One region of the Bacillus sp. M5A3_1b genome, then DNA from elsewhere that is predicted to be linked to it. Evidence: riboswitches for the same ligand, from Rfam matches in the RefSeq annotation. Region 1 holds a riboswitch; each other region holds the start of a gene.
What was found. A riboswitch is a leader RNA that binds a small molecule or an ion and turns the genes downstream of it on or off. The one in region 1 is predicted to bind S-adenosylmethionine.

Region 1 (3,809 bases):
ATCGTGACCAGCTGCAACGACTTTGTTAACTTTTGCAACAAGTGAAGCAAAAAATTGTGTAGGCAATGATGTTACTATCTCAGAAGGTTGAAATAATTTCATACTTTCCACCTCTTTTGAAAGTTGTTACAATTCTAGTGACAAATGATATAATCTTTCCAGTATTTTGTAAAGAAAAAATTAAGAATGGGGCTGACAAAATGAAAGTCGCATGTATTCAAATGGATATTGTCTTTGGAGATGTAGAAAAGAATATTGAGAATGCTAAAAATAAAATAAGCGAAGCGATGAAGGAAAGACCAGATGTGATTGTCTTACCAGAACTATGGACAACGGGATATGATTTAACGAGGCTTATTGAAATTGCAGATAGGGATGGATTGCAAACGAAAGAAAAGCTGAAAGAATGGTCGAAGCAATATGGTGTACATATTGTCGGTGGGTCTATAGCGAAGCAAACAGAACAAGGTGTTACAAATACAATGTATGTGGTAAACAAGGAAGGAGAACTGGTCAATGAATATAGTAAAGTGCATTTATTTCAGCTTATGGATGAACATAAATATTTAATCGCTGGAAATAGTACAGGTGAATTTAAGTTAGATGATGTAGAGTGCGCCGGCACAATTTGTTATGATATTCGTTTTCCAGAGTGGATGCGCGTTCATACTGCGAAAGGTGCAAAAGTTTTATTTGTTGTAGCAGAATGGCCATTGGTTCGTTTAGCGCATTGGCGTTTGTTATTGCAAGCAAGAGCAGTTGAAAATCAGTGTTATGTTGTTGCATGTAATAGGGCAGGAAAGGATCCGAATAATGAGTTTGCCGGTCATTCTTTAATTGTCGATCCTTGGGGCGAAGTTGTTGTAGAAGCGAATGAAGAAGAATCAATTTTATTTGGAGAGCTTCATTTTGAGAAAATTAAAGAAGTACGCAAAGGAATTCCAGTTTTTGCAGATCGTCGTCCAGAATTATACAAATAAAATGTTGACAAGTGATTTTTATTCTTGGTATAGTCTTCAACATAAAGTTAAAAATTCAAAAAATTATACAACTCTTATCAAGAGCAGGTGGAGGGATTTGGCCCGATGAAGCCCAGCAACCGACCGTAATACCATTGTGAAATGGGGCGTTTATTTACGCCAAAAGGCACGGTGCTAATTCCAGCAGAAAGTAAACCTTTCTGGCAGATAAGAGGGGAGAAGATAAACTTCAAACCTCTTTCTTTGTGGAAAGAGGTTTTTCTACGTCAGAAAAACCTCTGAATTAAAAAAGGGGGAGAAGACGATGGGATATTATTCATTAACTGAAACGACAGCTATACAATATGCGAAAGAACACGGTTATTTTGAAAGGAAAGCAAATGTAGTTTGTCATGAAATTGGAGATGGAAATTTAAATTACGTGTTCAAATTAGATGATGGAGAGAAGTCTATTATAATAAAACAAGCACTGCCATATGCGAAAGTAGTTGGTGAGAGCTGGCCACTGTCTATAAAAAGAGCGACGATTGAAAGTAAAGCATTACAAATTTTTGCGAAGTATGTGCCGGAATATGTGCCGGTAGTGTACAGTCATGATGAAGAGTTAGCAGTAACAGTCATAGAAGATCTATCAAGGCTAACAATTGCAAGAAAAGGATTAATAGATGGAGAGGAGTACCCGCTTTTATCCCAACATATTGGTCGCTTTCTAGCACATGTGTTGTTTTATACTTCAGATTTCGGTTTACAATCAGAAGAGAAAAGGGTACTAGAAGGTGCATTTGTAAACCCAGATCTTAGTAAAATCACGGAAGATTTAGTGTTTACAGATCCGTTTAGTCATTATGATACGAATGATTATGAACCAGAGTTACAACTAGCGGTGGATGAACTGTGGAGTGACAAAAATTTAAAATTAAAAGTAGCACAGTATAAATATAAGTTCTTAACAAGAAAAGAAGCGCTTATTCATGGTGATTTACATACTGGTAGTATTTTTTCATCACCTGCTGAAACGAAAGTAATTGATCCAGAATTTGCAACATATGGTCCATTTGGATTTGATCTTGGCCAATTTATTGCAAATTTATTATTAAATGCACTATCCCGTGAAGAGGAAAAAAGAAGTGTGCTATTTTTCCATATTGAGAAAACATGGAGTTATTTTGTAGAAGCTTTTACGAAGTTATGGATTGGAGAAGGTGTAGAAGCATATACGAAAGAGAAACAATGGTTGCCAATTATTTTGCAAAATATTTTTACAGATGCCATTGGATTTGCCGGATGTGAGCTTATCCGTAGAACAATTGGCTTAGCGCATGTAGCTGATTTAGATGGAATAGCAAATAAAGAAACGAGAATTCAAGCTAAGAAACAAGCGTTATCCTTAGGTAAAGAACTAATAAAATATGAATCTAAGAGTGCTGATATTCAACTGTTCCGAACATTATTTCAACAGACAGTTTCTGGAGGGATAAAAGCATGAGTACAATTGTTACTGTTCCGAGATCTGTCAGTTGGAAAGGTGATGCCATTGCAGTATTAAATCAAACAAAGTTGCCGCATAGTACAGAATACAAAACATTAACGACGATTGAAGAGGTATGGAAAAGTATTGTCATGCTAGAAGTACGAGGAGCACCTGCAATTGGAATTGTAGCTGCATTTAGCTTGGCACTTGCATCAAAAAAATATAATACTGTACATATGGAAGAATTTCAAAAGAAGTTTAATAGAGATTGTAATTATTTAGGAACGTCACGCCCAACAGCAGTCAATTTATTTTGGGCAATCGATCGCATGAGAGAATCAATTCGAGAAATTACTACAATAAAAGAAACACAAAAAAAATTAGAAGAAGAAGCGCTTCTCATTCAGCAAGAAGATGAAGCAGTATGCCGGAGTATTGGAGAACATGCATTAACATGTTTTAAAGATGGTGATCACATTTTAACAATTTGTAACGCTGGAAGCATTGCAACTGCTAGATATGGTACTGCATTAGCACCGTTTTATATTGGGAAAGAAAAAGGTGTACGTTTACATGCGTATGCGTGTGAAACGAGACCGGTTTTACAAGGCGGGCGTTTAACGACCTGGGAATTAAAACAGGCAAATATTGATGTAACACTTATTACCGATAATACGGCAGCTCATGCTATTCAAACGAAAGAAATAAACGCGATTATTGTAGGAGCGGACCGAATTGTCGCAAATGGAGATACAGCAAATAAAATCGGAACAATGAATTTAGCTATATTAGCAAATTATTTCGATATTCCATTTTACGTTGCAGCTCCGTTATCTACGTTTGATATTACGAAACAAACAGGTACAGAAATTGTTATTGAAGAAAGAGATGAAACCGAAGTTACGAAAATTTTTGGAAAACAAGTGGCGCCAATTGGAACTGATGTTTATAATCCTGCATTTGACGTAACACCGAATGAATTAATTACAGGTATTATTACTGAAAAAGGCATCATACACGGAGATTATAAACGGGAAATTGCATCGTTATTTGAAAGACAAGCTAATACATAATAGCTTGTTTTTTTATCCCGCATTAACGGGCGGTAAGACCCCCACCTCAAAATTCAGCGGAAGCAAAGAAGTTAGGTGGGGGTCAACTGCCCGTAAAAGCCCGATTGGTTCAACTAATAATCAGTGGGGGATGAAGAAAACCCCCACTGATTAAAGTTTCACTTTATGCCTAAATGTTTTCTTTTCCCTTATTTATATAATGGAAGGAGGCGGAAAAGATGGAAGAGTGGATCAGGATAGTAGGTAATGTAGGGTTTCCGATTGTTGTAACATTATATTTACTCC
Region 2 (3,809 bases), on a different contig from region 1:
ATAAAGATAAGCTAAAACGTAATCGTATAAAGCGTCTTGTTGATGGGACGAGCAGTCCGAAACATATTGAGAAGATGAAAAATCCGAAAAATGAATTGGCGTATCGTTCGTTTTACAATCCGACAACGTACGTGTGGGGACCACCTGGAACAGGGAAGTCTTACAATTTATCACGTATTATTTCGGCGCATTATCAAAAAGGAAAATCGGTACTTGTATTAGCTCATAGTAATGCGGCAGTGGACGTATTAATGAGTGAAGTAACGAAGCAAATTGAGAAGAAAAAGAAATGGACGCCTGGCGAAATTGTTCGCTACGGTTATAGTCAACATGAACATATACGAAATCATGAAACGTTACTTGCGTCTAAGTTAGTTGAAACGACGAACGGATCATGGGGAGAAGAAAGACTCTACTTAGAGGAAACACGACAAGATCTTCGTGAAAAGATTTTATCATATAAAGCGACTTCTGCTGATAAGAAGCGTATACAAGAGATTGAAAGTGATCTTCGAAAGCAAAAAGCGAAAATTAAAGAAGTAGAAAAAGAATACATTGAAAATGCAAAAGTAATTGGCGCAACTTTATCGAAATGTGCCATTGATTCACTTATTTATGAGCGTACATTTGATTTAGTTGTCGTAGATGAAGTGAGTATGGCATATGTTCCGCAAATTGCATTAGCTGCGTCACTTGGAAAACGTATCGTCGTTTGTGGGGACTTTTTACAGTTACCTCCAATTGCGATGGCGAACCATGAACTCGTTCGAAAATGGCTCGGGGAAGATATGTTTTACCATGCCGGGATTGTTGATTCTGTCAATAAATCAGAAGCACATCCGAACCTATTTATGTTGCAGGAACAAAGGCGTATGCATGCGGATATATCGAAGTTTACAAACTCATTTATTTATAAAAATAGAGTATACGACCATCCGTCTGTTTCAGAGCGTAAGGAACTTGCGCGATTGCAACCGTTCGCAAATGAGGCAAGTGTTTTATTTGATACGAGCTTAATGGGAGCTTTTTCGTTAAAGGACGCTGCTTCTGGTTCTCGATTTAACATTATGTCTGGTTTAGTAGCGATGCAAATGATGTTAATCGGACTGTTAGATGGTGTACAATCGATCGGTGTTGTTACACCTTACAGGGCACAATCCCGCTTTTTATCAACGTGTATTAGAGAAATGTTGCAGAGAACGAAATATCAAAACATACCAGTTTTAGCGGCAACAGTTCATAAATTCCAAGGTTCGGAAAGAGATATGATGATATTTGATACGGTTGATAGTTATCCGCAAGAACGACCTGGCGTGTTATTCTTTGACCATAAAAATCATCGCCTCGTCAACGTTGCAGTGACAAGGGCGAGAGGGAAGTTCATTCAATTATCAGATTGTCATTATATGCGTAAAAACCTTTCGAGAAAACAAGCGTTATCACAATTAACAGCTCATATAGAACGTCACGGAGATGTGTATGATCGTACAACATCAAGACAATTATGGGAACGAAAAATTTCGAAACGTTTACGCTGGTTTATGGAAATGAATCTTGAAGAGCCAAAAGGATTATTGAAAGATATTTTAGCGGCAAAACGAAAAATTATTATTTCACTTCCGAGTACAAAGCAAGTGGATAAACGAGTATGGCAAGTATTAATGCGTACGAATGCGCAAGTAACGGTGTATAGTGATGGACCAGTTCCATTAAAAAATGTAAAGTTACAAAGACAAAATAAAGCATTCCCGTTTATCGTAATCGATGATGAAATCTTCTGGGCAGGCGCACCGCTCACATCTCAAATGATGTTTGAAGGTAGTACCGAATTTCCATACGTATGTGCAAGACTGCAAGCACCAGAAACAATTGGTGTATTAAAAGGGTTTTTAGATATTCGGTAAATTCGGATAGGAATTCCTTGACTTTTAATCGGAATGAACATAGAATGAATATAATTTAATATAATCTTATGAAAATTCTTATCATGAGAGGTTGAGGGACTGGCCCTATGACACCTCGGCAGCGGATTCTTTTATGAATACTGTGCCAATTCCAGCAAGGTAACTTGAAAGATAAGAAAGAAGCTCATTTTGACTGTATATGCAGAAGCCTCTTTCTATCTTTTAGAAAGAGGCTTTTTTACGTGAAAATATAAGGGGGAAGAAAAATGGGAGCGACTGGAGTAACGTCACAAAGAAAAACAATTGAAGAGAGTATTGAAAGAAATAAGGAAAAGTACATAGAAACAAGTCACGATATTCATGCGAATCCGGAGATTGGTAACCAAGAGTTTTACGCATCAAGAACGTTAAGTTTATTGCTAGGGAGTGCAGGATTTCAATTACAACACAATATAGCTGGACATGAAACAGGTTTTATCGCGCGAAAAAGTTCAGGAAAACAAGGACCAGTTATCGCATTTTTAGCTGAGTATGACGCTTTACCAGGACTAGGTCATGCGTGTGGTCACAATTTAATTGGCACAATTAGCGTTGCGGCTGCAATCGCATTATCAGAAACGCTTGAAGAAATTGGCGGAGAAGTTGTCGTGTTTGGAACGCCAGCTGAAGAAGGCGGACCAAATGGTAGTGCGAAAGCGAGTTATGTAAAAGCGGGTTTATTTAAAGATATTGATGCGGCACTTATGATTCATCCGAGCGGAAAAACAGCGCCAACGAGCCCTTCATTAGCAGTCGATCCACTTGATTTTCATTTTTACGGAAAAACAGCTCATGCCGCAGCTTCACCGGAAGAAGGAATTAACGCATTAGATGCGATTATTCAGCTGTATAACAGCATTAACGCACTTCGCCAACAACTTCCGTCAGATGTGAAAATTCATGGCGTTATTACAGAAGGCGGAAAAGCACCTAACATTATTCCTGACTACGCTGCAGCAAGGTTCTTCATCCGCGCAGCGACGAGAAAAAGATGTGCGGAAGTAACAAAAAAAGTAAAAAATATCGCCCAAGGAGCAGCGTTAGCAACAGGTACGAAAGTGAAAATTCATCAATTCCAAAATGAAATCGATGAACTACTCGTAACAAAAACATTTAATGACGTCGTAGCCGAAGAACTAGAATTACAAGGTGAAGACGTAAATCGGAAAGAAAGATTTGGCATTGGCTCAACAGACGCAGGAAACGTAAGCCAAGTCGTACCGACCATTCATCCGTACATTAAAATCGGTCCAGACGATTTAATTGCGCATACGAATGAATTTAGAGAAGCAGCACGTTCAGAATTAGGAGATAAAGCATTAATTACATCCGCAAAAGCACTAGCACATACAGCGTATCGATTAATTACGGAAGAAGGGCTGTTAGAGAAGGTGAAGGAAGAGTTTAGAGAGGCGCAGAGGAATCAGGGGTAGATGGTTAAAGGGAGTGGGGGGATCCACTCCTTTTCTTTTTTGCGTAACACTGATGCTAAGATTTTTTTGCAGTAAAATCAATATTAGTAGAATTTTTTAATCAAACTTTTTTCTAAATGAACATAAATACTTGCAATGTTTAAACTAGTACTATATAGTTCTAGTTATGACAAAGGTAAAATTAATGAATCAAAAACGTGTGATTGAAGTAGCTGCAACATTATTTTTAGAAAAAGGATTTGCTTATACAAGTATGGATGAATTAGTACGTGTAAGCAAAGTTTCAAAGTCTAATGTGTATTATCACTTTTCTAATAAGGAAGTATTATTAGAAGGGGTCGTTGATTATTGGATTGAAATGTATCAATCTGCAATTGATGACGTAATTTCTCAGAGCCAATTTTTAGTTGAAGATCGTATCCAACTGTTTTTA
Region 3 (3,809 bases), 190 kb from region 1:
TTCTGAAATGAGTACGTGATCGCCTTGTGAAAGAAGGAGGAATGCAGTAGAAATCGCTGCAATTCCTGATGCGAAGGCAAATCCCTTTGTTCCTCCTTCTAATAAAGCAATGATATCTTCAAGAGCTTCACGAGTTGGATTACCAGAGCGACTATAGTCATATTTTCCGAACGTATCTACATCAAACTGATGGAATGTTGATGTATTATAGATGGGAACGTTAACAGCTCCTGTTTGTGAGTCATGTTTATATTGGTTGTGCAGTAAGAGTGTATCTATAGAATAACTCATATTCTTACCCCTTCTTTTACAAGTTTAATGGCTTGCTTTAAGTCTTGAATTAAATCGTTACTATTTTCAATGCCAACGGAAAATCGCAGAAGACGATTACATACACCGTTTGCTGTTCTGATTTCTTCAGGAATATCAGCGTGTGTTTGCGTTGCTGGATACGTCATTAAACTTTCAACACCACCAAGACTTTCAGCAAATGTAATTAAGGATAAAGATTGTAAGAATGGATTAATCCATGTTTCATCTTTCAGACGAAATGAGATCATGCCACCTCTTCCAGGATAAAATACATCTGTCACCCCGTCTTCATCATTTAAATAAGCAACAACTGCTTTTGCATTTTCTTCATGTTGTCTCATGCGAAGCGCTAACGTTTTCATACCACGAATTAATAGCCATGAGTCAAATGGACTTAAGACCGCACCAGAGGCATTATGATAATGAGCGATTTCCTCACAAAGTTCCTTTCCTTTTGCAACGACAAGTCCGCTTAGGACATCGTTATGTCCTCCTAAATATTTCGTTGCGCTATGAAGTACAATGTCGGCACCTTCTGTTAATGGCTGCTGTATATAAGGCGTATAGAATGTGTTGTCTACAATAAGAAGTAGTCCGTGTCTTTTCGCTACAGTTGCGACAGCGGCAATATCAGTAACTTGCATTAACGGATTAGTTGGAGTTTCTATGAAAATAGCTTTCGTTTCAGTTGTGATAGCTTGCTCAATTTGTTTAATGGATTGTGTATTTACGTATCTACATCGAACATTCCACTTTTTTTCGTGCTCAGAAAATAATCGATAAGTGCCCCCGTATAAATCTTCAGATACAATAAGTTCGTCTCCAGAACGGAATAGGGAGAGGACGAGGAGAACAGCTGCCATCCCTGAACTACAGGCATAACCTTGTTCACCATATTCTAAGTCTGCGATTGCCTGCTCTAAAAGACCACGAGTTGGATTGCCAGTTCGTGAATAGTCAAAGCCAGTAGAGTTACCAATTCCGTCATGACGATAAGCAGTTGAAAAATAAACAGGTGGGTTAACAGTTCCTGTTGTAGTTTCGCTCCGGTTTCCGATTTGTGCTAGTTTTGTTTCAATAGTTGACATGTGAAAATTCCTCCTTTTTAAATTAACAATTAAGTGAATGTAAAGTGAAACTTTAATCAGTGAGGGATTCATCCCCACTGATTATCAGCCCTCACCAATCGAGCTTTTACGGGCAGTTGATTCCCACCTAACTTCTTTGTTCCAGCTGAATTTTGAGTTGGGAATCTTACTGCCCTCAAATAGCGGGGGAAAATAAAAAAAGCCTTCTAAAGAAGAAGGCTTTCGGTTTGAATAGAGTCTTCTTCTCATCTGTCAAATCTTTCACAATTTGCTGGAATTAGCACCTTATTAACAAATGTTAATGGTTGCTGAGGCGTCAAAGGGCCAGTCCCTCTACCTCTCTAGATAAGAATGTTCGTATGAAATTTTATTATGTTTTTAACTTTACAACAAAAGATAATTGAATTGCAACTTTATTTTAAATAATTTTTATTTTTCCGCAAGTGTCATTGACTTTTGCATTTGTGCATGCTAAATTTATTAAAAAATTAACAAACATTGTTAAAAGGGGAACGTATTTCCTTTTAGCTACATAAATAAAATAATAAAGACAAACTCTTATTGAGAGCGGTGGAGGGAAAGGCCCTGTGAAACCCAGCAACCTTCAAACGAAATGTTTGAAACGGTGCTAATACCTGCAAAACGAATGTTTTGCATAATAAGAGGAGGAACAATTATGTCCCCCTCTTCAAAGTGAAGAGGGGGTTTTTATATTGATAGAAATGAGGGAGATTTGTGAAATTACTAGATTTATTATCAAAAGGAATTGTAATAGGTGATGGTGCGGTTGGGACGTTATTACATTCACATGGTTTGCAAAGTAGTTTTGAAGAATTGAATATATCTGATCCAGATTTAATTATATCGATTCATAAGCAATATGTAGCTGCTGGGGCTGATGTGATTCAAACAAATACGTACGGAGCAAATGAAGCGAAATTACGTATGTATGGTTTAGAAAATCAAGTTACTGAAATTAATAGAGCCGCAGTAAAACTGGCGAAAGCATCTGTTACAGACAGAAATGCAATTTTAGGAACAATTGGTGGTATGAAACATATCGGAGCTGTTACGACAACTGATATGGAAAGAGAATTTATGTTACTGGAACAGGCAAGTGCATTACTAGAAGAACAGGTTGATGGACTGCTATTAGAAACTTTTTATGATGAGTTTGAATTACTTCATGCTGTTCAGGTGTTACGAAAACAAACGAATATTCCAATTGTAGCTCAATTAGCATTGCATGAGGCAGGTACAACTCAAAATGGAAATGATGTAAATGAAATATTAAAACAGCTTTTAGATTACGGTGCAAATGTTGTTGGATTGAACTGTCAACTAGGGCCACTTCACATGACGGAAGCTTTTAAAATGATATCGATTCCGCAAAATGGCTACTTGTCAGCATATCCAAATGCAGGTCTCCCGAATTATGTGGAGGGACGCTACGTATATGAGGGAAGTCCGGCTTATTTCGAAGCGATGACACCGAAATTTATTGAGCAAGGTATCCGATTATTGGGTGGTTGTTGTGGCACGACTCCAGAACATATTGAAAGTATGAAACGTGCAATTGCAAATGTTACACCTGTAATAGAAAAGGATACGATTCAAAGACCGAAAGTAGTTCATACACATGAGAAACGTTCGAAAGCTCATGTCACTTTAGCAGAGAAAGCAAAAAAACAAACGACAGTAGTAGTGGAATTAGATCCACCGAAAACGTTAGATACGCAGCGATTTTTTGAAGGCGCAAGAGCATTGAAAAGAGCTGGGGCAGATGCTATTACTCTAGCAGATAATTCATTAGCATCGCCTCGCATCTCGAATATGGCAATGGGGGCATTATTAACGAAGCACGATATTCCGGTATTGACGCACTTAACGTGTAGAGACCATAACGTCATCGGACTACAATCTCATTTACTAGGCCTATCAGCGTTAGGTATGGAAGAAGTGTTAGCTTTAACTGGGGATCCAGCACGCGTTGGTGATTTTCCAGGTGCCACTTCTGTATATGATTTGTCCTCTATTGAGCTCATTAAAATGATTAAAGAAATGAACGACGGGCGCTCGATTTTAGGGAAATCAATTGGTCCAGCAACAAGGTTTTCAGTGGGAGGTGCGTTTAATCCGCATGTAAGACATTTAAAAGCAGCGGTTAAGCGAATGGAACGGAAAATAGATGCTGGAGCGGAATATTTCTTAACGCAGCCAATTTATGATATCGCGTTAATTGAAGAAGTGTATGAAGCGACAAAGCATTTGGAACAACCTATTTTTATTGGGATTATGCCATTAATAAGTAAAAGGAATGCAGATTTCCTTCATTTTGAGGTACCGGGTATTACACTACCTGAAGAAATAAGGGAGAGAATGGATGGACATGAAACGAAAGAGGCAGCA
Region 4 (3,809 bases), on a different contig from region 1:
GTTGGTTTTTCTAATAAATTTACACATCGAATTAATGTACTTTTACCAGCGCCACTATATCCAATGATTCCAAATACTTCGCCCTTTTTTACTTGAAGGGAAGTAGGTTTAAGAGCTTCTACATTCCCTTTTTTTGTTGTAAATACTTTGGATACATTTTTTAATTCAATCATTATCGTCAGCTCCTACCAAGATGGTAAAACTGAACCATCAAATTTTTTCTCGATAAATTCTTTTACTTCTTTAGATTGATAAGCTTTCTTTAATTTATTTACAACAGCATCATCTTTATTTTCAGTACGAACAACGACCCAGTTTACATATGGTGAATCTTTTCCTTCACGGAAAATAGAATCTTTCGCAGGGCTTAATTTTGCACCTAATGCAAAGTTTGTATTAATTGCAGCTGCTTTCACTTCACTTAGTTGTGTCGGTAATTGAGATGCCTCTAATTCAACAATCTTTAAATTTTTTGGATTTTCAATTACATCTTTCGCAGTCGCTTTTTCTGTAGCCTTTGGATCCACTTTTAAAACGCCTGCTTTTTCAAATAGCTTTAAAGCTCGAAGTTCATTCGTTGGATCATTTGGTACAGCGATTGCGTCGCCCTCTTTTAAGTCTTTTACATCTTTTATGTCTTTAGAATATACGCCCATAGGGAATGTTACTGTTGAAAATACTTCAGTTAATTTCATATTACGTTCCGCTTTAAATACGTCTAAATATGATTTCGTTTGATAGCTATTTACATCGAGGCTTTTTTCATCTAAAGATACGTTCGGTGCTACATAATCATTAAATACTTTTACATCAATCTCGAGTCCGTCTTTCGCTGCCACTTCTTTTACCTTTTCAAAAATTTGTTCATGTGGTCCACCTGTTACACCGACAGTAATCTTTTTCTCATCTAATGCTTTTACCTCTTTATCAGAATTAGCACCACATGCACCTAACAATAATACCGCTCCACTTACAATGCTCAATAATACTTTTCTCATCTATAGTTCCCCCTTCATATACGTTCCAAAATAAAAAGCACCTCTCAAAAATAAGAGAGGTGCCGAATAGATAAAATAGGTTCCTCTCTTATCTTCCAAAACGAAAACTCGTTTTGCAGGAATTAGCACCTTAGCTTATACGTCATAAGCTCGGTTGCCGGGCATCATCGGGCCAGTCCCTCCGCCACTCTTGATAAGAGTATGTGTATGTAGTTTTTTAATATGGTACTAATAGTAAATCTTACAAAAAGAATTGTCAATGTTATTTTCTGAATATATTTTATTTTAAGGTAATAGAAACGTTACCTTTCTTATGTCCCTTTTCCACATACATATGAGCTTCAGCAATTTCTTCTAATCGGTAAGTTTTATCAATAACAGGTTTTAAATGTTCTGTTTCAGTTAGTTCTTTTAGTAGAATCATATCCTCTTTACTTACCTTTGCCATCATTCCATTAACAGATACATATTTTCCATTGGGTGTTAATGCATTTGTACAAAGGGATTTTTTATACTTTCCAACTGCATCAAATATAATATCGTAGCGCTCGCGCCTCTTAGTAAAATCTTCTTTCGTATAATCAATTACTTTATCAGCTCCTAAAGATTGAACGAGTTCAAAATTTGAATTACTACAAACACCCGTAACGGTTGCACCGAAATATTTAGCAAGTTGTACAGCAGCTGTTCCTACCGATCCTGAGGCACCATATATGAGCACTTGTTGCCCTTTTTTTATACAACCCTTTCTCAGGAAATGTAATGCTGAAGTTCCACCAAAAGGAATAACTGCCGCTTCTTCATACGTCACATTGGTAGGTTTTAATGTTATTAATCCACTTTCATGTACGCATGTGTACTCGGCATAACCACCGAGGTTTAGTTCTGTTAATGCAAAGATAGAATCTCCTTTTTTAAATTGGGTTACATCTGTTCCTATTTCTTCGATTTCACCGGATAACTCTACGCCAAGTATAGGTTTTCTCGGTTTTCTGAAACCTAATATGATCCGCATAGGAATCCAAAATAAGAGGGGACTATTAAAACCGCGTATTCTACAATCTCCAGTCGATACACTTGTTGCGTGAATTTTAATTAATACTTCGTTCTTTTTAGGTGTAGGTTTCTCTATATTTTGAAGCTGAAGAACGTTAGGTGGTCCATATTTTGTGCAAATCATTGCTTTCATAATAACCTCCCGAATTTCGTTGTTTTTATTTACATCATATTTAAACCTTTCATCAAACATGTTGTTATTTAGAGCTGAATTTAAATAATGACATTGGAAATCATATAGATTTAACAGATGAAAAAGTGGTATTATTTGGTAAAGGGGGATTTTTATGAAGAAAATTATAGTAGCTTCTAGTTTATTACTTACAATTGGTTTAGGGGTAGGGTGTAGTAGTGATAAAGTATCGAAGACGGGTGAACCCAAAACGGCATCAGTAAAGAAAGAGAAGGATTTAGCCGCAAAAGATATTTTTAATAAGGCGTATGAGAACTTAAAAAATGAAGAGTATGTAACGGTGATGCAGGATATGGACATAAAGGCTGATGGACAAGAACTGAGTATAATGAAGGCTAAAATACAAATAGAGCTGAAAACAAAGAGTTCTCGTGCTGAAATGAATGTTTCGGGTACGGATATTATCATTTATGGTGTAAATGATAATATTGTTGGTCAAGTGAAGAATCCTAATACAGGTGAAGTTATATCTATACCAGAAGAGAAATTAAATATTAGTGGGATGAATGCAGCCAAGAGTGTGAAAGAGAATGTAGAAATCCCACCAGAAATTGTACAAAAAATGAAGATGGAAAAAAGTGGAGACAAATATAAATTAAAGGTCAGGTTAAAAGGAAAAGATGCAGAGAGTATTTTAGGTAGTATAGGTGAAACGCAGAAGAAAGCATTAGAAGCACAAAATGCAAAGGTAGAAGAGATAGATGCAGAATATATGATCACAAAAGATTTTAAATATGAATCATTAAAATTGGATATAGTTGTGAGTAGAAATAGTAAGGAGAAAGCAAAAATTATGACGGATATAAAATATACATCATATGAAAAATTTGATCCCATACAGTTGCCAGTAACGAATTAATTGATTTGAAGAGAGATGCCTAAAAGAGTAAGGGTATCTCTCTTTTTTCGTTACTAATATATTTTCTTCTTAGAAAAATATGTACAATATGTAGTGAAAGAAATTCAAACAAGGAGAGTGTCATTTGAAAAAAAGAAAGATAGTAGTTGTCATTGTAGCGTATACCGTTTTGTTAGCGGCGTCTGTACATACGTATAAAAAACAACTCGATCATCCTATGATGAGTGATGTCGGTAAATTGCTTCCGACAAAAATAAAACGTGTTGAAAGTGCTACGGATGAGCACTTGTTAGTAAAATTAGTGCAAGATGCAAAAGTTTCAGGAGAGAAAATTTCCATTGCAGGTATGCAACATAGCCAAGGAGGACAGACGTATTATCCGAACGGCACGATGCTTGATATGAAGGGATATAATAAAATATTAGAATTTGATCCGGAGGAGAAGAGGATTAGGGTGCAAAGCGGTGTCACATGGAATGACATTCAAAAGAAAATCAATCCATATGGTCTTGCGGTTCAAGTAATGCAATCTCAAAATATTTTTACTGTTGGTGGTTCATTAAGTGTGAATGTACATGGGCGTGATATTCGTCATGAAGCATTGATTGATACAGTAGAGTCATTCAGATTGTTAATGGCAGATGGTACGGTACGTAATGTAAGTAGAGAAGAAAATGCAGAGCTATTTCCATATGTCATAGGT

Region 2: linked by a shared signal. The riboswitch ahead of ACLBWW_RS18640 (M20 family metallopeptidase) and the one ahead of mtnK (S-methyl-5-thioribose kinase) in region 1 are both predicted to bind S-adenosylmethionine.
Region 3: linked by a shared signal. The riboswitch ahead of metI (cystathionine gamma-synthase/O-acetylhomoserine thiolyase) and the one ahead of mtnK (S-methyl-5-thioribose kinase) in region 1 are both predicted to bind S-adenosylmethionine.
Region 4: linked by a shared signal. The riboswitch ahead of ACLBWW_RS25720 (MetQ/NlpA family ABC transporter substrate-binding protein) and the one ahead of mtnK (S-methyl-5-thioribose kinase) in region 1 are both predicted to bind S-adenosylmethionine.

What each region holds. Positions count from the first base shown of each region.
Region 1 is NZ_JBKEZY010000001.1:348,196-352,004, reverse strand. It holds gene ACLBWW_RS01755 (pyridoxal phosphate-dependent aminotransferase) at 1-102, opposite strand, end outside; gene ACLBWW_RS01750 (carbon-nitrogen family hydrolase) at 117-980, shown strand; SAM riboswitch class I at 1,052-1,194, shown strand; gene mtnK (S-methyl-5-thioribose kinase) at 1,285-2,466, shown strand; gene mtnA (S-methyl-5-thioribose-1-phosphate isomerase) at 2,463-3,524, shown strand; gene ACLBWW_RS01735 (YvrJ family protein) at 3,743-3,809, shown strand, end outside.
Region 2 is NZ_JBKEZY010000006.1:243,096-246,904, forward strand. It holds gene ACLBWW_RS18635 (AAA domain-containing protein) at 1-1,904, shown strand, start outside; SAM riboswitch class I at 1,980-2,082, shown strand; gene ACLBWW_RS18640 (M20 family metallopeptidase) at 2,171-3,376, shown strand; gene ACLBWW_RS18645 (TetR/AcrR family transcriptional regulator) at 3,561-3,809, shown strand, end outside.
Region 3 is NZ_JBKEZY010000001.1:541,363-545,171, reverse strand. It holds gene metC (cystathionine beta-lyase) at 1-291, opposite strand, end outside; gene metI (cystathionine gamma-synthase/O-acetylhomoserine thiolyase) at 288-1,400, opposite strand; SAM riboswitch class I at 1,643-1,752, opposite strand; SAM riboswitch class I at 1,956-2,065, shown strand; gene ACLBWW_RS02885 (bifunctional homocysteine S-methyltransferase/methylenetetrahydrofolate reductase) at 2,136-3,809, shown strand, end outside.
Region 4 is NZ_JBKEZY010000013.1:77,084-80,892, reverse strand. It holds gene ACLBWW_RS25725 (methionine ABC transporter ATP-binding protein) at 1-173, opposite strand, end outside; gene ACLBWW_RS25720 (MetQ/NlpA family ABC transporter substrate-binding protein) at 186-998, opposite strand; SAM riboswitch class I at 1,084-1,198, opposite strand; gene ACLBWW_RS25715 (NAD(P)-dependent alcohol dehydrogenase) at 1,279-2,187, opposite strand; gene ACLBWW_RS25710 (DUF6612 family protein) at 2,342-3,106, shown strand; gene ACLBWW_RS25705 (FAD-binding oxidoreductase) at 3,231-3,809, shown strand, end outside.